One region of the Streptomyces sp. NPDC059564 genome, then DNA from elsewhere that is predicted to be linked to it. Evidence: riboswitches for the same ligand, from Rfam matches in the RefSeq annotation. Region 1 holds a riboswitch; the other holds the start of a gene.
The links. A riboswitch is a leader RNA that binds a small molecule or an ion and turns the genes downstream of it on or off. The one in region 1 is predicted to bind cyclic di-AMP.
Positions count from the first base shown of each region.

Region 2: it holds a riboswitch for cyclic di-AMP, as region 1 does, so the genes downstream of both, ACFV0Q_RS30745 (peptidoglycan DD-metalloendopeptidase family protein) here and ACFV0Q_RS31365 (M23 family metallopeptidase) in region 1, are expected to answer to the same signal.

Region 1 is NZ_JBHWBP010000274.1:3,207-8,781, forward strand. Features, by position in the region: gene ACFV0Q_RS31360 (GntR family transcriptional regulator) at 1-435, opposite strand, end outside; gene ACFV0Q_RS31365 (M23 family metallopeptidase) at 645-1,439, opposite strand; cyclic di-AMP (ydaO/yuaA leader) riboswitch at 1,452-1,611, opposite strand; gene ACFV0Q_RS31370 (M16 family metallopeptidase) at 1,798-3,165, opposite strand; gene ACFV0Q_RS31375 (M16 family metallopeptidase) at 3,186-4,535, opposite strand; gene ACFV0Q_RS31380 (DNA topoisomerase (ATP-hydrolyzing) subunit A) at 4,777-5,575, shown strand, end outside.
Region 2 is NZ_JBHWBP010000262.1:789-6,363, forward strand. Features, by position in the region: gene ACFV0Q_RS30735 (MBL fold metallo-hydrolase) at 1-531, opposite strand, end outside; gene ACFV0Q_RS30740 (SGNH/GDSL hydrolase family protein) at 731-1,516, opposite strand; gene ACFV0Q_RS30745 (peptidoglycan DD-metalloendopeptidase family protein) at 1,680-2,696, opposite strand; cyclic di-AMP (ydaO/yuaA leader) riboswitch at 2,701-2,865, opposite strand; gene ACFV0Q_RS30750 (tyrosine-protein phosphatase) at 3,183-4,001, shown strand; gene ACFV0Q_RS30755 (aspartate aminotransferase family protein) at 4,079-5,482, opposite strand; gene hpnH (adenosyl-hopene transferase HpnH) at 5,479-5,575, opposite strand, start outside.

The sequences.
Region 1 (5,575 bases):
GGCGATCAGCCCGGGGCTCCCGGAGGCCTGGGCGAGGGTCTCGTGGAACCAGGTCCCCAGGGCCCGCAGGTCCTCCCCCTGCCCCTTGCGGGCGCGTTCCTGGCCCAGCCTGACCAGCCCGCGCAGCACCTTCAGGTGGCCCTCGGTACGCCGCCGGGCGGCCCGGGAGGCGGCCAGCGGTTCCAGCAGCATCCGCAGCTCCAGGAGGTCGGCGGCCTCCTGCTCGGTCGGCTCGGCCACGCAGGCCCCGGCGTGCCGCCGCGTGGTGACGAAGCCCTCGGACTCCAGGGTGCGCAGTGCCTCGCGGACGGGGACGCGCGAGACGCCGTAGCGGCGGGCGAGCACCTCCTCGGTGAGCCGGCCGCCCGGACCGAAGAAACCGGAGACGATATCGTCGCGGATCGCTGTGCATACCGCGTGCGCCGGAATACGCAAGGCCGGACCTCCGCTGGATTCGCTGCCGGCGCCTTCGCCGGATTCGTGACCGTGCTGCAACCCTATTGCAGCACACGATAATTTCCGATGTCGGCCCGATATCCGAAACATTTCGCTGCGGCCGGGAAGGCGCGGGGGAAGAGGCGGGGCAGGACGGAGAAGGCCCCGGCTCGGAGAGCCGGGGCCTTCTCGGTGAAGTGCGGTGCGGATCAGACGTTGACACCGTGCTGGCGCAGGTACGCCAGCGGGTTGATGTCCGAGCCGTACTGGGCGCCGGTGCGGGCCTCGAAGTGCAGGTGCGGGCCGCTGGAGTTGCCCGTGGAGCCCGACAGGCCGATCTGCTCGCCCGGGGTGACCGTCTCGCCGACGGAGACGCTCAGCGAGTCCATGTGGCCGTACTGGGTGTAGGTGCCGTCGTTGTGCTTGATGACGACGTTGTTGCCGTACGCGCCGCCCCAGCCGGCCTCGACGACCGTGCCCGCGCCCACCGCGTGGACCGTGGTGCCGGAGTCGGCGTGGAAGTCGATGCCCGTGTGGCTGCCGGAGGACCACATGCCGCCGCCCGCGCCGTACTGGGTGCTGACGTACGAGCCCGTGATGGGGGCGACGAAGGTGTTGAGGCGCTTGCGCTCCTCCTCGCGGGCGGCGCGCTCGGCGGCCTCGCGCTCGGACTTCGCCTTCGCCTCGGCGGTGCGCTTGGCCTCTGCGGCCCGCTGCTTCGCGTCGGCCTCGGCCTGCGCCCGGACGGCGACGGCCTCGGCGGCGAGCTGCTGGGAGTCGGCCTGCACCTCGAGGTCGTCCTGGAGGCTGTCGGCCACGACGATCGCGTTCTGGCCGGTGTCCTCGACGGAGGGGGCGCTGTTGTCCGCGGCGAACGCGGGGGCCGCCACGGCGGCGACCACGCCCGTGGTGGCGAGGGCGGCTATGCCGGCGTAACCGGCGGTCTTGCGGCTCAGACGGCTGGAACCGCGGTGCTTACCGGCGACAGAACTGCCAAACGCCATGAAGGGGGTAATCCTTTCCTTCCCTCTCGCCTACCGGGTTAGCTGACGGGTTCGGAGCAGGAAGGTCTCCTACGGATCTCCTCTGACGAGGCGGTCCGATTCACCCCAGGGACTGATGTGGGTCCCCGGCTCCCCAGGCTCGCGCCTGACGGGGACTCGGCGATCGCTGTCCGGTGCCGCGGGTGCGGCGGGCACAACTGACGGACAGCACGGCCGACGCTAGGCGGATCATCAGTCAATCGCCAAACACGCGAGCCCTTTTGTTGCGTACGCCACACCCCATACGCGCAACCACACCACTAAACAGACAAAAGGGGCTCCGGCGGATGATCCGCCGAAGCCCCTCCCAAACGCACCGTCAGTTCGTGACGACGGTGACCTCTCCGATACCGAGGGCCCGCACGGGCTCCTCGATCTGCGACGCGTCGCCCACCAGGACCGTGACCAGCCGGTCCACCGGGAAGGCGCTCACGACCGCCGAAGTGGCCTCCGCCGTACCGGTTTCGGCCAGCCGCGCGTACAACTGCGCCTGGTAGTCGTCCGGGAGCTCCTGCTCCACCTGGTCCGCGAGGGTGCCCGCGACGGCCGCGGCCGTCTCGAACTTCAGCGGGGCGACGCCCACCAGGTTCTGCACCGCCACGTCGCGTTCGGCGTCGGTCAGGCCCTGCGCGGCGAGCGTGCGCAGCACCTGCCAGAGGTCCTCCAGCGCGGGACCGGTGTTCGGGGTGTCCACCGAGCCGCTGATGGCCAGCATCGAGGCGCCCTTGCCGTCGGCGGTCGAGCGCAGCACCTGGCCGAACGCCCGCACCCCGTAGGTGTAGCCCTTCTCCTCGCGCAGCACCTTGTCCAGGCGGGAGGTGAGGGTGCCGCCGAGGCAGTACGTGCCGAGCACCTGCGGCGCCCAGACGATGTCGTGCCGGTCGGGACCGATCCGGCCGATCAGCAACTGCGTCTGGACCGCGCCGGGCCGGTCCACGATGACCACCCGGCCGGTGTCGTCGGCCGTCACCGGCGGGACCGGGAGCGGCTCGGCGAAGTTGCCCGTCCAGGTGCCCAGGGTGTCCGCCAGTACGGCGTCCAGGTCGATGCCGGTCAGGTCGCCGACGACCACCGCGGTGGCGGTGGCGGGGCGCACGTGGGCCTCGTAGAAGGCGCGTACGGCCCCGGAGTCGATCCGGGCGACCGTCTCCTCGGTGCCCTGGCGCGGGCGGGACATGCGCAGGGTGGCCGGGAAGAGCTCCTTGGAGAGCTGCTTGGCGGCGCGCCGCTGCGGGTTGGCCAGCTCGTGCGGGATCTCGTCGAGCCGGTTGCGCACCAGCCGGTCGACCTCGCTGTCGGCGAAGGCGGGCGCGCGCAGCGCCTCGGAGAGCAGGCCGAGGGCCTTGTGCAGGCGGGAGGCCGGGACCTCCAGGGAGACCCGCAGACCGGGGTGGTCGGCGTGCGCGTCGAGCGTGGCGCCGCAGCGCTCCAGCTCGGCGGCGAACTCCTCGGCGGAGTGCTTGTCGGTGCCCTCCGACAGCGCGCGGGCCATGATGGTGGCCACGCCGTCGAGGCCCTCGGGCTCGGCGTCCAGCGGGGCCGCGAGGTTGACCTCGACCGCGATGACCTGCTGGCCGGGGCGGTGGCAGCGCAGCAGGGTCAGGCCGTTGGGGAGGGTGCCGCGCTCGGGGGCCGGGAAGGCCCACGGCTGGGGCTCGCCGGCCTGCGGGCGCGGGTGGAAGGTCATCGTGACGGCTGCGGTGTCGCTCACTGCTCCGCCCCCTCGTTCTCGTTCGCGTCGGTCTCGTCGTTCTCGGACACCGGCAGCGGCTCGTAGACGAGCACCGCGCGGTTGTCGGGGCGCAGCCGGGCCGCGGCGACGGCCTGCACCTCCTCGGCGGTGACGTCCAGGACGCGCTTGACGGCGGTCAGCGCCAGCTGCGGGTCACCGAACAGCACGGCGAAGCGGCACAGTTCGTCGGCCCGGCCGGAGACGGTGCTCAGCCGGTCCAGCCACTCCCGCTCCAGCTGCGCCTGGGCGCGCTCCATCTCCTCGGCCGTGGGGCCCTCGGCGGCGAACCGCGCGAGCTCCTCGTCGACGGCCGCCTCGATGGCGGGCACCTCGACACCGCTGGAGGTCTTGACGTCCAGCCAGCCCAGCGAGGGCGCGCCGGCCAGGCGCAGCAGGCCGAAGCCGGCCGCCACGGCGGTCTGGTCGCGGCGGACCAGGCGGTTGTGCAGGCGGGAGGACTCGCCGCCGCCCAGCACGGTCAGGGCCACGTCGGCGGCGTCGCACTCGCGGGTGCCGTCGTGCGGCAGCCGGTAGGCGGCCATCAGCGCGCGGGCCGGGACCTCTTCGACGATCTCCTCGCGGAGCTGGCCGCCCATGATCTCGGGGAGCGCGCCGTCGCGCGGCGGCTGCTTGCCGTCGTGCGCCGGGATGGTGCCGAAGTACTTCTCGACCCAGGCGAGCGTCTTGTCGGGGTCGATGTCGCCCACGACCGACAGGACGGCGTTGTTGGGCGCGTAGTACGTACGGAAGAAGTGGCGCGCGTCCTCCAGGGACGCGGCGTCCAGGTCGGCCATGGAGCCGATCGGGGTGTGGTGGTACGGGTGGCCCTCGGGGTAGGCGAGGGCGGTCAGCTTCTCGAACGCGGTGCCGTACGGCACGTTGTCGTAGCGCTGGCGGCGCTCGTTCTTCACGACGTCGCGCTGGTTCTCCATGGACTCCTCGTCCAGGGCGGCCAGCAGCGAGCCCATGCGGTCCGCCTCCAGCCACAGGGCGAGCTCCAGCTGGTGGGCCGGCATCGTCTCGAAGTAGTTGGTGCGCTCGAAGCTGGTGGTGCCGTTCAGGGAACCGCCGGCCCCCTGGACCAGCTCGAAGTGCCCGTTGCCCGGTACGCTCGCCGAACCCTGGAACATCAGGTGCTCGAAGAGGTGAGCCAGACCGGTCCGGCCCTTGACTTCGTGGCGCGAGCCGACGTCGTACCAGAGGCAGACGGCGGCGACCGGGGTGAGGTGGTCCTCGGACAGCACCACGCGCAGGCCGTTGGCCAGCCGGTGCTCGGTCGCTGTCAGGCCGCCGGAGCCGGCCTGAGCTGTGGCCGTGTGACCCATGGGCATGTGGTCCCTTCGATCGCGATGCAGAGATTTCTGTCAGACCTGCCACTGTATGCAAGCGCGTCGGCCACCGGAGAAGTTCCCGGGTCCCGCCCCTTGGACTCCGTCCGGGGGGTCACCCGGGGTCGGAGTCGGCGTTGTCGGTGCGCCGGGCCACAATGGTCCGCGTCGACACCGGCCGGACGGCCCCGTCCGGCACCCCGTACACCCCGATTCTTGGTTAAGGAGCCGCGCAGCGATGGCCCGCCGCAGCACGAAGACCCCGCCGCCGCCGGAGGATTTCGAGGAGAAGATCCTCGACATCGACGTCGTCGACGAAATGCAGGGCTCCTTCCTCGAGTACGCGTACTCGGTGATCTACTCCCGCGCCCTGCCCGACGCCCGGGACGGCATGAAGCCGGTGCACCGGCGCATCGTCTACCAGATGAACGAGATGGGCCTGCGCCCCGACCGCGGGTACGTGAAGTGCGCCCGCGTCGTCGGCGAGGTCATGGGCAAGCTGCACCCGCACGGTGACGCGTCGATCTACGACGCCCTCGTGCGCATGGCCCAGCCCTTCTCGATGCGGCTGCCGCTGGTCGACGGCCACGGCAACTTCGGCTCGCTCGGCAACGACGATCCGCCGGCCGCGATGCGTTACACCGAGTGCAAGATGGCCGACGCCACGTCACTGATGACGGAGTCGATCGACGAGGACACCGTCGACTTCACCGCCAACTACGACGGCCAGGAGCGCGAGCCCGTCGCCCTGCCGGCGGCGTACCCGAACCTCCTGGTCAACGGCGCCTCCGGGATCGCCGTCGGCATGGCCACCAACATGGCCCCGCACAACCTCGGCGAGGTCATCGCGGCCGCCCGCCACCTGATCCGCTACCCGGAGGCCGACCTGGAGGCGCTGATGCGCTTCGTGCCGGGCCCCGACCTGCCCACGGGCGGACGGATCGTCGGGCTCTCCGGGATCAAGGACGCCTACGAGAACGGTCGAGGCACCTTCAAGATCCGCGCCACGGTGGCCGTGGAGGACGTGACCCCGCGCC
Region 2 (5,575 bases), on a different contig from region 1:
GAAGACCGTGTCCGTGCCGGCCAGCGCCTTGATCGTGGGGAGGTCGAGGTGGTCGTAGTGGTCGTGGGAGATGACCACGACGTCGACCTCGCCGAGGGAGGCCAGCGGCACGGGGACCGGGTGCAGCCGCTTGGGTCCGGCGAAGGGGAAGGGGGAGCACCGCTCGCCCCACACCGGGTCGAAGAGCACCCGGCGTCCGTCGATCTCCGCGAGCACGCTGGAGTGGCCCATCCAGGTCAGGCGCAGCCCGCTGACCGGCGGCTTGGCCAGCTCGGCGAGGGTGGTGGGGTACACGGGGATCGGCGCGCCAGGGTTGCGCCGGACGCGCTGCTCCTTGTGGAAGTAGATCTTGGCGAACTCGACCATCGATCCGGACGGCCTGGTCCGGGCCCCCACGGGGTTCTGGAAGACGCCGTCGGCGAAGTTCGGCGAGCGCAGGATCCGCTCCAGCCGCGCGCCGGAGGGATCCGCGCCGAAGGCTTCGGGCCGCAGGGCGCGCAGCCGGGGACGCAGGGGAAGGGAGCCGGTCAAGGCGCCTCCTGGGAAAGGTGCAGGTGGGGCGGGACGGTCGGACGTCTACGACCATCCCAACGCACGGCGGGCCCCGAGGATTCCGCCTCGGGCCCGCCTGTCGCCCCGCGTGTCTCCCGCGTGCCTCCGCGTGTCGCCCGCCCCCGCGGGCCGGTCCCGGGGGACCGGCCCCGGTCCCGCCCCCGTACGTCCGCTTCCGCTACAGGGGCAGCAGGTCGGGCCGCTTCGCCTCGACGTGGTCGCCGGAGGACTCCCCGCGCAGCCGCCGCCCGATCCAGGGCACGAGGTGCTCGCGCGCCCACTGGATGTTGTCCCGGGTGACGTCGACCGATCCGCGCGGCGGGGTCGGCGGCCACGGCTGGTCCGGGTCGGCGGGGACCTCGTAGCCGAGGACCTGCGCGGCGCGCAGCGCGACGCGGGTGTGCCCCTCGGGCGAGAGGTGCAGCCGGTCGCCGTCCCAGGCCCGCCGGTCCTGGACGGACTTCAGGGACCAGAGGTCGAGGACGGGGCAGTCATAGCGGTCGGCGATGGCGCGGACGTGCGCGCTGTACGTCGCGACCTTGCCCCGCAGGTGCTTGAGGACCGGTACGCCGCGGGTGTCGAAGCCGGTGGTGATCATGACGAGGCCGATGGACCCGGTGAGGTCGGCCACGGCCGCCTCGAACCGTTCCGCCACGTCGTCGGGGTCGCTGCCGGGCCGGATGATGTCGTTGCCGCCCGCGCAGAAGGTGACCAGGTCGGGTGCGAGGGCCTTGGCCCTGGGGACCTGTTCGGCCACGATCTGGTCGAGGACCTTGCCGCGGACCGCGAGGTTCGCGTAACGGAAGTCGTGCTCGTCGCGCCGGTCGGCCAGGAGTACGGCGAGCCGGTCCGCCCAGCCGAGATACGAATCCCCGGGTCCCGGGTCCCCCACGCCTTCGGTGAAGCTGTCCCCGATCGCCGCGTACGAGCCGATGGTCTTGAGTGTCGTCGTCGTCGCTGCCACGGGACAACATCCTTCACCCCCGTCACCAACCTACGCCAACGTAATGAGGGGTTGACGGACCGTGATCTATACCACGCGAGGGATAAGGAATAAGTACACGTCGGGCCGGGACCCCCCTCAGGTCCCGGCCCCACGCGTGTCCGTGCCGCTGCGGCGGGCTCCGTCAGATGCTGACGCCCTTGGAGCGGAGGTAGGCCAGCGGGTCGATGTCCGAGCCGTACGCCGGGCCGGTGCGGATCTCGAAGTGGAGGTGCGGGCCGGTCACGTTGCCGGTGGCGCCGGAGAGGCCGATGCGCTGTCCGGCGGTGACGCTCTGGCCCACCGAGACGGAGAGCTGGGAGAGGTGGCCGTACTGGGAGTACTTGCCGTCGGCGTGCTTGATGATCACCTCGTTGCCGTACGCACCTCCCCAGCCAGCGGAAACGACGGTGCCCGCGCCGACCGCCTTGACGGTGGTGCCGGTACTGGCGACGAAGTCGACGCCGGTGTGGTAACCGGAGGACCACATGCTGCCGCTCTGGTGGTACGGGGTGGAGGTGCCGCCGCTGACCGGGGCGACGAAACCGGAGCCGTTCGAGGGGGCGGCGGATTCCGCCGGGGCCGCGGGCGCGGAGGGCGCCGGACGCTGGGCGGGGGCCTTGGTGCGCTGCCCGGCGGAGGGGGCGGACTTCGGGGCCGGGGTCTCGTCGGCGGCGTCGTCGCCGGCGGTGCCCGCGTCGGACGACGTCTCGTCGGCCGCCGGAGCCTCGGTCGAGGATTCCTCGGCCGGGGCCTCAGGAGCCTTCGGGGCGGGGGTCTCGCCGTGCCCGCCCAGGGTCAGCCGCAGGCCCGGGTGGATGAGGGAGGGGTTCGTTCCGACGGCCTCGCGGTTGTCGGCGTAGAGCCGCTCCCAGCCGCCGTCGAGGTGGCGCTCGGCGGCGATCTTCGAGAGGTAGTCACCCGGCACGACGGTGTAGACGGCCGGAGCGGCGGCGGGGGCGACGGCCGGGGCGGGCGCGGCGGCCCGGAGGGCCGAGGGAACCTGCGCGGCCTGCACGGGCGTCGCCGCCGGGGCGGCGGCGTGCGCGCCGGCGGCACCCATCAGCGGCAGCGCGAGGGCCGCGCCGCCGGTACCGGCCACGGCGAAACCGCGGGATATGGAACGGGACTTCGGACGGCGGTGCTTACCCTTTGCGGGCATGGCGGATTCCTCTCCGTCGCCTGCGAGGTGAGCTGTCGGGTTCGGAATGGAGATCTCCGGCCGTACCCGTGGGACACGCGTACGACTTCACCCCGAGCCGTCCGGAAAAGATCCGGAACGGCGGCTTACCTGGTTCCCCCGCTCCTGCCGCGCGCGTCGATGGTCGGGTGCGGTTCCCGGGCGGCGGCAGGATTAGGCGGTCCACCCGGATCGATCGCGAAGGTAATCGAGCGGAGCCGCACACAACAAGCCATGAATTCCCTGACGGAATCGCAGGTATGAGGGACAGACGGAATTCCCGTCACCCTCCGTCCATTCCCGGCCCGCAACAGCCGCCCTGGCAAGGGAATTCGCATGTCGCGATCAGGCACGGACGGTCACCGTATGATCTGGCTCACGGGGCCTGGCGCGATCTCGCCTCCACATATGGCAAGTTGGTCCCAATCAGATCAATTCGGACACCCAGGACCATGCGGAGGAGCACACGTGACCCAGCAGATACCCCAGCCCCTTCCGGGCCGCCCCGAGCCCGGGCCGGAGCTGACCGGAGTGCGCAACTTCCGTGACGTGGGCGGCTTGCCGGCCGCCGGCGGACGGAGGGTCAGGCCGGGACGACTGTTCCGAAGCGGACATCTCGCACATGCCACCGAAACCGACGCAGAGTTCCTCCGCTCGCTCGGTCTGCACACCGTCTTCGACTTCCGCAACGCGGCGGACCAGGCCCTGGAGGGGGCCGACGTCGAGCTGACGGGTGTACGCAATGTGAACATCCCGCTCACGGACCCGGCCGACGGCCGGGAGTTCTGGAAGATGGTCCGCGACGGCGACCTCGGCCAGCTCCGCGAGGTGCTCGGCGACGGCAAGGCCGCGGCCCGGATGACGGAGTCGTACCGGGTCATGATCCGCTCCCGCACCGCCGAGCACGGCCGGGTGCTGCACGCGCTCGCCGAGGACAGCGTCCCGGCGCTGATGCACTGCGCGGCGGGCAAGGACCGGGCGGGGCTGTCGGTCGCGGTCACCCTGCTCGCGCTCGGCGTCGAACGCGAGGCCATCGTGGCGGACTACCTGGAGTCGAACGCCCCGCACAACCGCTACCGGGTGCGGCGCGGCAGCGACACGGCCGACGCCCGCTCCCCCGAGGTGATGGAGCTGCTGGCCCCGCTGTTCGACGCGCGCGCCGACTACCTGCTCGCGGCGTTCGGGACGATCGACGACCGGTGGGGCGGGGTGGAGCGCTACCTCGCCGAGGGCCTCGGCCTCACCCCCGCCACCCTGGACCGGCTGCGCGACCGGCTGCTGGACTGAGGGCGGGGCGCGGGTCCCGGACGACGCGAAGGGGGCCCGGTCACCCACCGGGCCCCCTTCGCGTACCCCGCGCGGGTTCAGCGGTTGCCGACGGCCTGCCTGACCAGGGTCCTGCCGAAGTCCCACATCAGCCCGCTCCCGCCGTGCGCCTCGTCCATGACCTCCCGGAAGGCGCCGACGAACCGGTCCACGTCCCGCTCGTCCACGATGAGCGGCGGGATCAGCTTGATGACCTCCAGGTGGTCGCCGGAGACCTGGGTGAGGATCCGGTGCTTGCTCAGCAGCGGCACCACGACCATCTGCGCGAACAGCCCCTTGCGGGCCGCCTGGAGCACGGCCCACCGGCTGCGCAGGCCCAGGGAGGACGGCCGGCCGAACTCGATGCCGATCATCAGCCCGCGCCCCCGCACCTCGTGCAGCAGCTCGTACTCGTCCACCATGGCGGCGAGCTTCCCGCGCAGCAGGTCGCCCATGGCCCGGGCGTTCGCGACGGTCTCCTCGTCCTCCATCACGGAGAGCACCGCCAGCCCGGCCGCCATCGCCTGCGCGTTGGAGCCGAAGCTCGCGGAGTGCACGAGCACGCGGTCCATGGAGGAGTAGACCTTCTGGAAGATCCAGTCCTTGCCCAGGGTCGCGCCGACCGGGACGTAACCGCCGGAGAGGGCCTTGGCCACGCACACCAGATCCGGTTCCACGCCCGGCTCGTGCTGGTACGCGTAGAAATCGCCGGTCCTGCCGAGGCCGGTCTGCACCTCGTCGACGATCAGCAGCGCCTTGTGGCGGTGCAGCATTTCCTGCGCGGCGAGCAGGAATCCGGGCGGGGCGGCGAGCACCCCCTTGCCCTGGACCGGCTCGACGATGAGGGCGGCGACGTCCCCGCGCTTCAGCTCTCGTTCGAGGGCGGCCAGATCCCCGAGCGCGATCTTCGTGTCGGGGAGCAGCGGGGCGAAGCCGTCCCGGAAGCCGCCTTCGCCGTTGACCGACAGCGAGCCCGTGGTGAGCCCGTGGAAGGCGTGGTCGCAGTACAGCACCCTGGGCCGTCCGGTGGCGTACCGGGCGAACTTCAGGGCGGTCTCCACCGCCTCGGTGCCGCTGTTGCCGAAGAAGACCCGGTCCAGGTGGGGGCTGTGCGCGAGCAGCTTCTCGGCCAGCAGCCCGGGCAGCGGCTGGCAGTCGAAGCGGGTCAGGTCGGCGAGCTGGGCGTCCAGTACGTCGTGCAGGGCCCGGCGCACCACGGGGTGGTGCCGGCCCAGGCCCATCACCCCGAACCCGGCCAGCATGTCGAGGTAGTCGTTGCCCTCGGCGTCCCAGAAGTGGGCCCCCTCGGCCCGCTCGTAGACCTTGTCGAAGCCGATGGTGCGCAGCATCCGGGGCAGTTGGTGGTTGAGGTGGCGGGCGTGCAGCTCGTACCGCTCCCCGCCGCGCTCGGCCAGCAGCGCGGCGAGGTCGAATCCCTTGCCCCCTCCCGGCCCGGACGTCATGACGAGGTGGCCCGGTTGCCGCCGATCGTCTCCCGGGCCGCGCGCAGGGACTCCTTGAGGGAGCCCATGGTGGCGAGGACGGCGGTGGGCTCG